DNA from 3 places in the Brucella pituitosa genome. Region 1 is predicted to be linked to each of the others. Evidence: predicted binding sites of a transcription regulator. Region 1 holds the regulator's gene; each other region holds the start of a gene.

Region 1 (4,230 bases):
ACTTCAGCCAGACGTTCGAGTTTTACCGGATCGATGACGGGAGCGTTATTGTCATGTGCCATATGGCTGCAAGCCTCGTGTTTGAAAGAATCAGTTGCAGTCTATCAGATGACTTAATTTCACCACGCTTTTTCCTGCCACTGCGTTATATTAATGGAGCGGTCGATAGAAATTTTTATGTAACGAGAGCAACGGCTATGAAGAAGAGCGTGCTTATTATCCTTGGTCTGGCGGGCCTGCTTGCAGGTTGTCAAACCATGACTCCGGAACAGCGCCGCGCCGCAGATGAACAAACCTGCCGCAGCTATGGTTTCAAACAAAAATCCGATGCATTTTCCAACTGCCTGTTGCAGCTTGATCTCGACCGCAGAGCAGATCGCCGCGCCTGGCAGAACCGTGCCGATTTCTACGACACACCGATGGTCATCTATCAACCGGTTTATCGACCAGTGCCAGTTCAGGCCAGGTAACAGACAGGCCAAGTGATAATCAGGTCGAGCAATAAAAAAGCGCCCTTTCGGGGCGCTTTTTTTGTCTAGCAAAGTCACTTTTAAAGCGGAGATTCCGGACGCTCCTGCGACAGAAGCATCGCACCGATTGCATCAACATGCTTCTTATCGGCTGTGTAGCCGAGAGATACGTTTTCCACCGCTGGAGCCGTTTCATCAAATGTTGGCTGGTAGCTCGCCACCTGCGTCAGCGCCGGCTTTTCAGCAGGCTTCACAGGAAGCGTCGCCAGACGGTCACCACGGGCCTGCGGACCCACGCCGCCATTCTGCTGAGTTTCAGTCGTCTTTGCTGCTTCAGCCAACGCAACCTGCACTGTTGGCTGTGCCTGTGGAACAGTGGCATCCTGCTGATCAGTTACGTTGTAGAACGGACCTTCTGGCATGGATGGTGCCTGTGGTGTGGAAGCATAGGCCAGATTGTACGGAGTCTGTGGAACCGGATTCTCCAGCTCGCCATCACGACCACGCTTTTCGTAGAAAGAGTTTCCACCCGCAACCAGCACGTAATGCATGTTGCGGTATGGGAACTTCAGGCCAGCTGTGTGGAAGAACATGGAGTTCTTCAAGGAAGGGTGACGCTTGCCCTTGAGAATGGAATCAGCCGCTGCCTGAACATCTGGCATTGCCCTGGAATTCATCTTGCGGCTCAGAACGCCCGGCGCAAACTGGTTCTTCTGGCCCACAACACCACAGATCGTATCCGGATAGCTGCCGGATGCGAGACGGTTCATGACAACAGTACCGACAGCCATCAGGCCATCGGGGCTTGAACGGTTCGATTCAAAGAACATCGCACGTTCAAGACATTCACGGTCTCTGGCGGTATAGGTGAAAGTCTTAACGCCATTGACCGACTTGACGTGGCTGACCGCCGCCGTCTTATCGGATTTGGTCTTGGCTGTGCCTCCGGTCGTCGTGCAACCTGTCACCACAAATGGAGCAACCAGGAGCCCGAGGATAACGGGCAGTTTCCACTTAGCAGCGCGCGTCAACGGCTCAGTCTCATCGTTAGGACCCTTAATTGATCCAACCCGGCCTCCGCCCCGCAAAAGGCGTTTGAAACCTGGCTGTGGTGCCACTGCATAAAACTATGCAGCAGATTTGAACTAACAGAGCAGCCTTTGTGCATCCAATTGAGACACCCGGCGCTCCAGCCAAATAGAACGAAAATCAAATAATAAACGTTCTGCTGTCACTCATTGCATTCAAGGTTTTGGAATTTTTAGGCCAAAAAAAGGCGAACGGTCAAATTCCTAAAATGACAAAGCCACCAAAACGGTGGCCAATCGAACCCGAATCCAAAGTTGAATTTTCCCCACAAACCCCTTAAATTTATTAACAAATCCTTAACGTGATTTAGCAAATCTTATAAGTTATTGATTTAACGCGATTCAATTTGCTGAAATACAGGCCACATCGCTGCCTTATTTCACTGATGTTTCAAGATTTTACGCAGCCATCTTTTTTGACTTTTCAGATGCTGTTTTTGACGCCGATTTCAAGGCTTATTCAACTTTGTCACGATTGATGTAACATCGCGTGATATTGACCGTTTTTGGTACAGATTTGGGCAACATCACCGAATCGCGAGTCCGAATGCTGAGTCGCATCGTTCGCTCCCTTCATGCAAAACGGCCCGTCACATTTTCAGTAACGGACCGCTTCTGAGACGTTCTGCAAGTCGAGATTTGATCACCCGAATGAGTAGCCTGCGCCACGCACCGTGCGAATTGGATCGAGTGCGCGCCCGACATTGATCGCCTTGCGCAAACGTCCGACATGCACGTCGACCGTGCGGTCGTCGACATAGATATCCGGGCCCCAGACACCATCGAGCAACTGGCTGCGGGAGAAGACACGGCCCGGTGACATCATGAAATATTCAAGCAAGCGGAATTCTGTGGGTCCGAGGCGGACTTCCTTTTCCTTGCGATAGACACGGTGCTGCTGACGGTCGAGCACCAGATCCCCAACCTTGAGCACATGCGAGAGAACGCTGGGATTGGCACGGCGCAGCATGGCTTTCACCCGCGCAAGCAGTTCCGGTGTCGAGAAGGGCTTTACGACATAATCGTCAGCACCCACACTCAGGCCACGGACACGTTCGCTTTCTTCGCCACGCGCAGTCAGCATGATGATCGGCAGACGCTCGGTTTCCGGCCATTGACGCAGACGACGGCAAAGTTCGATCCCCGATACACCAGGAAGCATCCAGTCCAGAATAAGCAGATCCGGTACGTTTTCGCGAAGCGTGATTTCGGCTTCATCGCCGCGCAGCATCGCATCGACCTGATAACCTTCTGCTTCCAGATTGTAACGCAAGAGTACGCTCAGGGCTTCTTCGTCTTCAACCACAGCAATCTTGGGTGCCTGTGACATCCAGTATTTCCTATCCAGAATTTAGAGCGCAGAAGATACAGTCCCCCCGTCGACCGCGTGCCGCCGCGCTATTCTTACACATGCAGAGATTTTGCGCCGCAATGATGCAGCGCAAAATACCATCAGGATTTACGCGCCTCGTCCACGACGATACCGTGGCTCAGGTCTTCTTTTGGGCGTTCCGCAGGCATTTGCAGGCCAGTCACGATGTAATAGACCGTCTCGGCAATGTTGGTTGCATGATCGCCAATGCGCTCAATATTCTTTGCGCAGAACAGAAGATGCGTGCAGGCTGAAATGTTGCGCGGATCTTCCATCATATAGGTGAGCAACTCGCGGAACAGCGAGGTGTACATCGAGTCAATTTCATCATCGCGATCGCGAACAACATTGATCTGCTGTACCGAGCGCGTTGCATAGGCATCGAGCACGTCTTTGAGCTGGGTCAGAGCGAGTTCAGCCAGTGTTTCAAGTCCACGATAGAGCTTGACCGGCTGGCGCGATTCCGAGACGGCGGCAACGCGCTTGGCAATGTTTTTGCCAAGATCGCCCACGCGTTCCAGATCGGCCGATATGCGGATCGAGCCGATGATTTCACGAAGATCGACAGCCATAGGCTGGCGCTTTGCGATGATCATGACGGCCTTGTCGTCAATCTCACGCTCGCTTGCATCAAGGATGAGATCATCGGAGATAACGCGCTGAGCAAGCGCATTGTCGGCGTTGACAATCGCTGCAACGGACTGCTCGACCATACGTTCCGCATGACCGCCCATTTCAGCGATCTTATGGGTCAGGAACTGCAGTTCTTCGTCGTAAGCGGTAACGGTATGCTGAGACGCCATAATAGACCTCGAAGTAAGGATTACAGGGAAGCGAAACCGAAGATGGTTCCTGCTTCTGCTGAAATGTTAACCAAAGCGACCGGTGATATAGTCCTGAGTGCGCTTCTCGGTCGGTGCCGTGAACATCACATCCGTGTCACCCACTTCCACCAGATTGCCCAGGTGGAACATGGCGGTGCGCTGTGAAACGCGAGCGGCCTGCTGCATGGAGTGCGTGACGATGACGATCGTGTAGTTCTGGCGCAGCTCGTCGATCAGCTCCTCAACCTTGGCCGTCGCAATCGGATCAAGCGCCGAGCACGGCTCATCCATCAGGATGACTTCCGGGCTGACTGCAATCGCACGTGCAATGCACAGACGCTGCTGCTGACCACCGGAAAGACCGGTTCCGGCATCGTGAAGACGATCCTTGACCTCTTCAAAGAGGCTGGCCTTCTTGAGGCTGGTTACGACGATCTCTTCGAGATCGGTCTTGTTGCGTGCCAGACCGTGGATAC
Region 2 (4,230 bases), 860 kb from region 1:
GCGTCTTGCCATCGCGACGCGGACCAAAATTTGGAGACGCATCAAGCGAAGCGGTCGGATAATCGGGCGCTTCCAACGAAAGTTCCGCTACCAATTCTTCCTGCGAAGCATCCACGCTGCTCATGCGGCCTCCAATTGTTTTTCGACACTTGCCCAAGCCGCGTTGATGGCCGCAAGACGTGCATTCGCGATATTTATGAATTCCAGCGGAAGGCCTTCCGCATAAAGCCGATCCGGATGGTGTTCTTTCACCAATGAACGGTAGCGCTTGCGCGCGTCCTCAAAAGAAACGCCGCGCACCAGCCCGAGAATGGCGTAAGGATCGCCCTCACCGCGATTGATATGCCGCAATGCGATACGTTCGAAACTTTCCTCATCGAAACCGAAAATCTCGGCAACGCTCGACAGGAAAGCCATTTCCTTATCGTGTACGTAGCCGTCAGCGGTTGCGATATGAAAGAGACCATCGAGAATATCTTCAAGCAGATGACAATTCTCATCGCCTTCCCGACATAGGCCAGCAAGCTGGCGCGCATAGCTCTCATAGCCCGCCACGTCCTGCTGAGCGAGATTATACAAGCGAACCACATGGGTATGCTCTTCTGGTGGCACGGAGAAAATGTTCTGGAATGCGCGAAACTCATCCTGTGTCACCACGCCATCGGCTTTGGCCATTTTGGCTGAAAGCGCAATCATCGCAATGGAGAACGCAACGCGCCTGCGCGTATCCGCATCGCCTTCAAAAACCGTACGCACAGCCTCGATAACGCTTGAAATAGCGTTCAGCGTGACGGAGGTGACAAACTCACCGATGCGGACCCAGATCGACATGAATCGTTTCTATATAATTCCGTAAAGACTGGAAACAGCAACCCGTTGCAATCGACGAAAAAACAATAATTTAGAAGAATATTGCTCTCTGTAGAGAGAATTATTGCGCAGTCTGACGAGCCTCGAACGAACGCTGAGCGGCAGCGACTGCCGCCTCACCGGCGGCCTGAACCTGCTCAGCGCTTTGGCCCACAGACCTGGCTGCAGCCTCCGCATTGTTGCGTGCACGTTCGATGGCTGCTTTCTGCTCTTCTGGTGTCATAACACCGGAATTATCCTGCAAAGCTTTGATCAGATCAGGCCCAGCCTGCTTGTCAGCGTCAGGCGCTGGAGCAGCTGTTGTTTGTTCTGGCTGAGTTGGAGCAGCAGCCTGTTCATCCTCCCCTCTGCCGCAAGCGGCAAGGGCAACAAGAACAACAGCGGAAATAAGAAACAGAAAATGACGGCTCATAACAAAAGCCATAACCGAAGAAAGCCTGCGTTTGAACATGGAAAACGCAGTTATATTGTCTTTATTGACGACCACTGCATAATTATCCATCAACTTTGCTCCTTTCGGGGCAAATGGCGGCCCGCTGACCGGACCGCCATTCTTTTACCAGTAAGAAGCTCTGGCATTAAAGCGCACCCCGAAAAGTGTGAAACGGTTTTCGGACAAGATGCGCGTGAAAACAAATGACTAGAGCACCGATCTGATCCAATCAGATCAGTGCTCGAAAATCACGCTATCTGCAATTTTAAGCATGTCTTTATCCGAAAACGGATCCCATTTTTGGGAGACATGCTTTAGTTTGCAGGCGGTGAACCAGTCGTGCCTGGCGTCGAAGGCGCAGGTGCTGGTGTTGTCGGCGTCGTTGTATCGTTGTTTGAAGGTGCTGCTGGGGCAGCAGGCGCTTCAGGCGAGGGCGATGCCGGTGCCTTGCTGGCGTCGTTTGAATTGTCGCTGCAAGCTGCAAGCCCCAAAAACGATACGGCAGCAACCGAAGTAATCAAAAATTTCTTCATGATGGCTCTCCTTCCCTAAAATCCAGCGTTGCGGGGATATAGCCAACGCTGCTTTGGTTTTCCGTGTCTGACCGTTCTGGCCGGTCAATCACCTTACGAAGACAGTCGTCACACCACTCTTTAGTCCCCGGTGATGCTTTTCGACGATACCAACGTCACACCAGAAAACGGCGAGGATGCGGAAAGGTTCTCTCAAATAGTCTTACGGCTGGTAACAAACCGCCATAATAACAAAGTTTTAACCATAGTTTGTCCCTGAAACAGCCGTCACGCCCCTGTCACCGGCGAATGCTTAACTCTCCCAAACAAGGCTGGATTCGCCTTGGAACCTTCGCGCATCTTGCCCGAGATCATTCAGAACTTTCGGAGTGCGCTCAAAAAAATACGGGGAGCATGGAATGACGGGCCCAAATGCCAACGGCACAATCCTCAAGCGCGCAGTCACACAAAACCATGCGCTTTCGCGCGACGGCGTATCCGAAAGACTATTCGCCTGGCTCTTCAAAGGACTGGTCTATCCCCAGATATGGGAAGACCCCGAAGTGGATATGGCAGCACTTGTCATTCAGCCCGGCCACCGCATCGTCACCATCGCTTCAGGCGGCTGCAACGCTCTTTCTTATCTGACGGCTGACCCGGCCTCGGTCGAGGCTGTTGATCTCAACAGCGCTCATGTTGCCTTCAACCGCCTGAAACTTGGCGCTTTGAAGCATCTGCCGGACTATGCCAGCTTCTATCGCTTCTATGGCAAGGCCGACGACAAGGCCAATCTCGCAGCTTATCAACGCTTCATCCGTCCGCATCTTGATAGTGAAAGTCGTGCCTATTGGGAAAAGCGCAAATGGAGCGGCCGTCAACGTATCTCTATCTTCTCGAGGGATCTTTACCGCCACGGATTGCTGGGCGTCTTTATCGGCATGGGCCACCGCGTCGCTCGTCTTTATGGCATAGACCCACGTGACATCCTTAAAGCCCGCACGATGGAAGAACAGCGCACCTTCTTCGACACCGCCCTCGCCCCCTTGTTTGAAAAACGCATGGTGCGTTGGGCAACAGCACGCAAATCGTCTCTGTTTGGCCTCGGCATTCCACCTCAGCAATATGACGCACTGGCAACAGCCGGAAATGGCGACATGGCTTTTGTCCTGCGCGCCCGGCTTGAAAAGCTCGCCTGCGCCTTCCCCCTGACCGAAAACTATTTCGCGTGGCAGGCCTTTGGCCGTGGCTATAGCGGCGATGAAGAAACAGGCCCTCTGCCTCCCTATCTCTCAAGGGCAAATTTCGACACCGTTCGCGCTCGCGTTGATCGCATGACGGTGCGAAATGCCAACTACACAGAGTTTCTCAGCCAAAAGCCAGCCGGATCGGTAGACCGCTACATCTTGCTCGATGCACAGGACTGGATGAACGACGCCCAGCTCAATGCACTCTGGAGCGAAATCACCCGTACTGCTGCTGCGGGCGCGCGCGTTATCTTCCGCACAGCGGCAGAGCCAAGCCTATTGCCGGGCCGGGTTGATCCATCGATTCTTGAACACTGGCACTATCGTGAAGAAGAATCCCGCCTGCTGCATGATCGCGACCGCTCTTCTATCTATGGCGGCTTCCACCTCTATGTCTTGAAGGATGCGTGATATGGGCACCAATCCGCAGCGAACTCAGGGGCAAATCAAGGGTATCGATCACGCTACTCTGATGGACCGGGTTTATAAGCGGCAGCGTCATTTCTACGATGCCACGCGCAAATATTATCTTTTGGGTCGCGACCCTATGATTACGGGACTAAACGTGCCTCAAGGCGGCAGTGTGCTTGAAATCGGCTGCGGCACAGGACGCAATCTTGTCAAAACAGCGCAGAACTACCCCGACGCAACACTCTTCGGCATCGATATTTCGGCTGAAATGCTGGACACAGCGCGTCAGGCAGCACAGCGCGCCGGGATTGCAGATCGCACCAGACTTGAACGTGCCGATGCCACGCATTTCGATCCCGCTGCCCTTTTTGGTCAGGATAGCTTTGATCGCATCTTCATTTCCTATGCGGTTTCGATGATACCGCAATGGCAATCAGTCATTCGGGAAAGCATCAGACATTTAAAGCCAGGCGGCGAACTGCATATCGTTGACTTCGGCGATCAGCAACGCCTGCCGCGATGGTTTAAGAAGGCACTCTTCACATGGCTTGAATGGTTCCATGTGTCACCGCGCGGCAATCTCTTCAGCGTTGCAGATACTATGGCTGTTGAACAGGGCGCCACCTCCAGACGCATGAATCTTTATCGCGGCTTTGCGTGGATAGCTGTCATTCGCGCCGGATAGATTTCCGACGGCTCTTTTGATTATCCCTCAGTCGGTGCGACACAATCTGTTTCCCGCAAAGTTTTGCCAGCATAA
Region 3 (4,230 bases), on a different replicon from region 1:
CTGACTTGCTGGCCAGAAGAAGAAGATCACAGTCAATATGATCTGCGGGGCCAGCAGGAAGTAGGGTAAGATCTTGTTTGGAAACGTGACTTTCTGCACGGGAAGTTTCCTTGCGGATAGCAATGCCGCCAACCCCTTATATGGGCAGGCGGCACGCTCTAGTTCATCAGATTATTGTGCTGCTGCAATCGCTGCGTTTGCGCGTTTTACGGCGTTATCAAGCGCAGTCTTTGCATCCTGCTTACCACCGAGCATGGCCTCGAATTCCTCATTGAGGATGTCGCGAACCTGCGGCAGATTGACGAGGCGAACACCCTTGGAGTTTTCCGTTGGAGCCTTGCCCATCATCTGAAGGATTGGTGTTTCACGGCCCGGATTCTTTTCATAGAAATCCGAGTTCTTCGTTGCTTCATAAGCAGCCATCGTCACAGGCAGATAGCCGGACTTTTCATGCAGCTTCTGCTGAATCTTGGTCTGCGAAAGGAAGTTGAAGAACTGCGCAATGCCTTTGTACTGGTCATCGCTGAGGCCAGCAAAGACCCAAAGGCTGGCACCGCCCGGGATCGTGTTCTGTGGACCATGACCTTCATAGTAAGGAAGCTGGCCAATGCCGTAATTCATGCCCGACTTGACGACATCGCCGAGGCCGCCCGAAGATTCCGTCAGCATCGCGCATTCGCCGGAAGTGAAAAGCTGCTTTGCTTCAGATGTACGGCCGCCATAGCGGAAGGTGCCATCCTTGGCGAGATCGGCAATAGCCTGGAAGTGCTCAACGAAAAGAGGTTCGTTGATCTTGAGTTCGACATTGGTGCCGCCGAGGCCGTTTTCATTGGTGCCATAGGAAACGTTGTTCCAGGCAGCAAAATTTTCGGTCTGAATCCAGGTGAGCCAGGTCGAAGTGAAGCCACAGGCAGATGCGCCGCTCGACTTGATCTTCTTGGCTGCTTCAAAAACTTCTGGCCAGGTCTTTGGCGGGTTGTTTTCGTCGAGACCAGCCTTCTTGAAAGCGTCCTTGTTATAATAAAGGATTGGCGAAGACGAATTGTACGGGAAGGACAGCATAGTGCCGTCTGGTTTCGAGTAATAAGCAACAATGCCTGGCAGGTACTGCGACTTGTCGAACTTGAAGCCACCGTTTTCGAGCACTTCAGCAGCAGGAATCATCGCACCTTCAGCGGCCATCATGACACCGCTCCCGGCATCGAAAACCTGGATGATTGCTGGCGGCTGTTTCGAACGGAATGCGGCGATGCCCGCATTCAACGTTTCAGGGTAGCTGCCCTTATAGACCGGAACGATCTTGTATTCGCTCTGGCTTTCATTGAACTCTTTGGAGAGCTCATTGACCATTTCGTTGTTGGCACCGGTCATGCCGTGCCACCAGCTGAGCTCCGTCTGTGCGAAAGCCTGCGAACCAATGGTGAGGGCGAGGGCGCCAGTCAGCGCCGAAGTCGTGATCAGACGGGTAAGCATATTTCCTCCTCGGAAATGAGGTTGCGTTAACATCAAGAGTGGAATCCTCCGCTCGGGGTGCCGGAACCTGCATTATTGTTATTACACTTATATGACTGCAATTTCACTGGATCAACTTCCAGATGGCTATAATAGAATAAAACCGAAAATGTTAATGGTTAAAAGGAAAAAAAGCGAAAAAGAATCTATAATATTGGGGAGAAGATGTGGATAGTTTTCTAATCCATCTCTTTATCTTAACAACAACAGCTCTCGACCCTGTAGCCGCCTTACAAACTATCTCCGCATTTGTTCCGTGCTCCTCAGAATTGGATGACCTTTTTGCTCCCATTAAGAGTGCGGTATAAAATTCAGTAAACTCAGGGGCTTGCGTGACCACAAGAATCTCAATTATGTGGTTGCTAACCTTTGAGGGTTGCCGTTGAGTGTGCTCGACATATAGTCAATCCTTACAATCATACATTAGTGCGCCGTGCGTTCTTTCGGACGCACAAAGGACGCTCTAAACTATTGAATCTACGCATCGGCCGAAAAAATCGATTCCGATTTTGGAGGCCGATGCCGCAGAGTAATTGCATATATGGAGCAGGTTGCTGTTCCGAAAACCGCATGACGGAGTTTTTATGCCCATTCGCACTGACTGGAATGCAGCCTCATTGTCTGCAAAGTTTTATTCCAGAATCTGGGGCAAGAATGAACCTGGCGGCGTTATTATCGGGTTCGATCCGCAAGGCGTTAAGTTTGCTTATGCAGGTGGCCTGGAAAGTCTCGCGACTAGGGTTCCTTTCACAGCCAACACCGTTGTCCGCTACGCATCTATAACCAAGCATATCTTCTGCACCATGGCATTGCGTCATGCAGATGTGATCGACCTCAACGATAGGCTTGGCGATCATCTGCCAGAATTGCAGAGCCCCTTGGCTGACGTTTCTATCGGTCGTGCGCTTGATATGACGTCGGGCTTGCCGGATGTGCGCGAATGCCTGACACTGCTGGGATTGTCCGTCTACACACATACCAATGCGGAAAGCCTTTTAGAGTTTCTTTCAACAATGAACCGGCTGAACTTCAATGCCGGTAGCGAAATTTCCTATTCCAATACGGGGTATAGGCTCGTTGAGGCAGCATTTGAACGTAAAGGTCTGTTTTTTAAGGATTTTGTTAAATCAGAAATCAGCGACCTGCTCGACACATTGATTGAAGTCCCGGACATTTGGGCCGACCCCGTCAAAGGACTTGCACCGGGCTATTGGAAGTCGGGAGACAAATGGCAGGAAAGCACGGCTGGCCTTCAACTTTCCGCGTCCGGCAGTCTGGCAGGCAGTGGAATGGCGCTCACAAAATGGGCGCAGGCTCTCCTTGAAGACGAGGGGCCGTTTAACGGTCTTCTTTCGCGACTTTCAGCTGAACGTTTCCTCAATGACGGGCGGCCAACCGGTTACGGCCTTGGTTTGCGTTGGAATGAAATTGGCGGCGCACGCTTCATTGGTCATGGTGGATCGCATCCGGGTTATAAAAGCTATTTTCTGCTCGACCCTGCGGAGAAAACCGGAATCATAGTTGTGAGCAATCGCGAAGACGCTGATGCTTACAAAATTGCGCGCGACTGCATGGCCGCACTCAATGAATTGGATCTGCCTGATACCAGCTGCACCATTCCGGACGGAATATATGTAACTGAAACAGGGCCGTTCTGGATTGAGATGCAGGAAGGTGTCGCTAATTATCTTGGTGCTGAAGATCGTCTCCACGATATAGGCGATGGCTGGTTCTCTTCGCTATCTCCGTCATCGCCAATGACGCTGCGCTGGACTGGCGATGCGCTGCAAGGCAAAATCGGTCATGTAGAGCGCGAATTGAAATCTGTAGCCGCTCGTCCCGCAGGTAAAGAGTTTGATGGCCAGTGGACTGCACCACTTTATGGAGCCTCCTTCACTATCGACAATGGCCATATCATCATGGGAATTGGTCCAACGCGACAGGTCATGCCATTGGAGGATCTCGGACATGGCCGAGCGCTGTTCACATTGCGCGATGGGCCATGGAGCAAGCGCATCTGTATCCATATGCTCGATGAAGATCGTCTCGAACTGGTACTTAACCGCAGCCGCATGATTGAATATCAGCGTTGAAAGCGCTCTAAATATTTGTTTTAACGCGCAGCTTTGTCCGAAAACCGTTTTGCATTGGACAATGCGAAAAAACGGATAGTTACAGCAGCTCCAACGACTCAGTCTTAACTGGAACCGCTGTATGTTATTTTCGGGAAATTGATTCCGAAAATGATTTTGAAGGGAGTGAGCCAATGCTTGAACAGATGATCGATCAGGGTGCTGGTCGCGAACCTGCCGATATCGTGCTGAAAGGTGGCCGCTTCTTTGATCTTGTAACCGGTGAACTGGTTGAAAGCGATATTGCGATCAGCGGTGACCGCATCGTGGGCACCTTTGGGAGCTATCAGGGCAAACAGGAAATAGATATTTCGGGACGCATCGTCGTACCGGGTTTTATAGATACGCATTTGCATATCGAGTCCTCGCATATCACGCCGCATGAGTTCGACCGTTGTGTATTGCCGCAAGGTGTAACCACTGTCGTCTGTGATCCACATGAAATTGCTAATGTGCTGGGCGCGGAAGGCCTCCAATATTTTCTCGATAGCTCGCTTGAAACCATCATGGATATTCGCGTTCAGCTCTCGAGCTGCGTGCCTGCAACACATATGGAAACCTCGGGTGCAGAACTTCTGATCAACGA

What was found. The regulator PhoB, encoded in region 1, activates phosphate uptake and scavenging genes when phosphate is short. The targets are predictions, from matches to a motif close to TGTCATNNANCTGTCAT.
Region 2: a site for PhoB is predicted at 2,102-2,118, ahead of ACSME1_RS02940 (DUF3419 family protein). Genes of this name have one in related genera too.
Region 3: a site for PhoB is predicted at 1,554-1,570, ahead of ugpB (sn-glycerol-3-phosphate ABC transporter substrate-binding protein UgpB). Genes of this name have one in related genera too.

Annotation. Positions count from the first base shown of each region.
Region 1 covers NZ_OZ264092.1:1,469,505-1,473,734, reverse strand. Annotated here, with positions in the region: gene ACSME1_RS07115 (aminopeptidase) at 1-62, opposite strand, end outside; gene ACSME1_RS07110 (hypothetical protein) at 198-470, shown strand; gene ACSME1_RS07105 (cell wall hydrolase) at 551-1,501, opposite strand; gene phoB (phosphate regulon transcriptional regulator PhoB) at 2,202-2,888, opposite strand; gene phoU (phosphate signaling complex protein PhoU) at 3,011-3,733, opposite strand; gene pstB (phosphate ABC transporter ATP-binding protein PstB) at 3,800-4,230, opposite strand, start outside.
Region 2 covers NZ_OZ264092.1:608,836-613,065, forward strand. Annotated here, with positions in the region: gene ACSME1_RS02920 (N-acetylmuramoyl-L-alanine amidase) at 1-124, opposite strand, end outside; gene ACSME1_RS02925 (J domain-containing protein) at 121-831, opposite strand; gene ACSME1_RS02930 (hypothetical protein) at 932-1,372, opposite strand; gene ACSME1_RS02935 (hypothetical protein) at 1,643-1,855, shown strand; gene ACSME1_RS02940 (DUF3419 family protein) at 2,235-3,470, shown strand; gene ACSME1_RS02945 (class I SAM-dependent methyltransferase) at 3,472-4,155, shown strand.
Region 3 covers NZ_OZ264093.1:1,367,669-1,371,898, reverse strand. Annotated here, with positions in the region: gene ugpA (sn-glycerol-3-phosphate ABC transporter permease UgpA) at 1-99, opposite strand, end outside; gene ugpB (sn-glycerol-3-phosphate ABC transporter substrate-binding protein UgpB) at 172-1,473, opposite strand; gene ACSME1_RS17665 (serine hydrolase domain-containing protein) at 2,097-3,605, shown strand; gene ade (adenine deaminase) at 3,779-4,230, shown strand, end outside.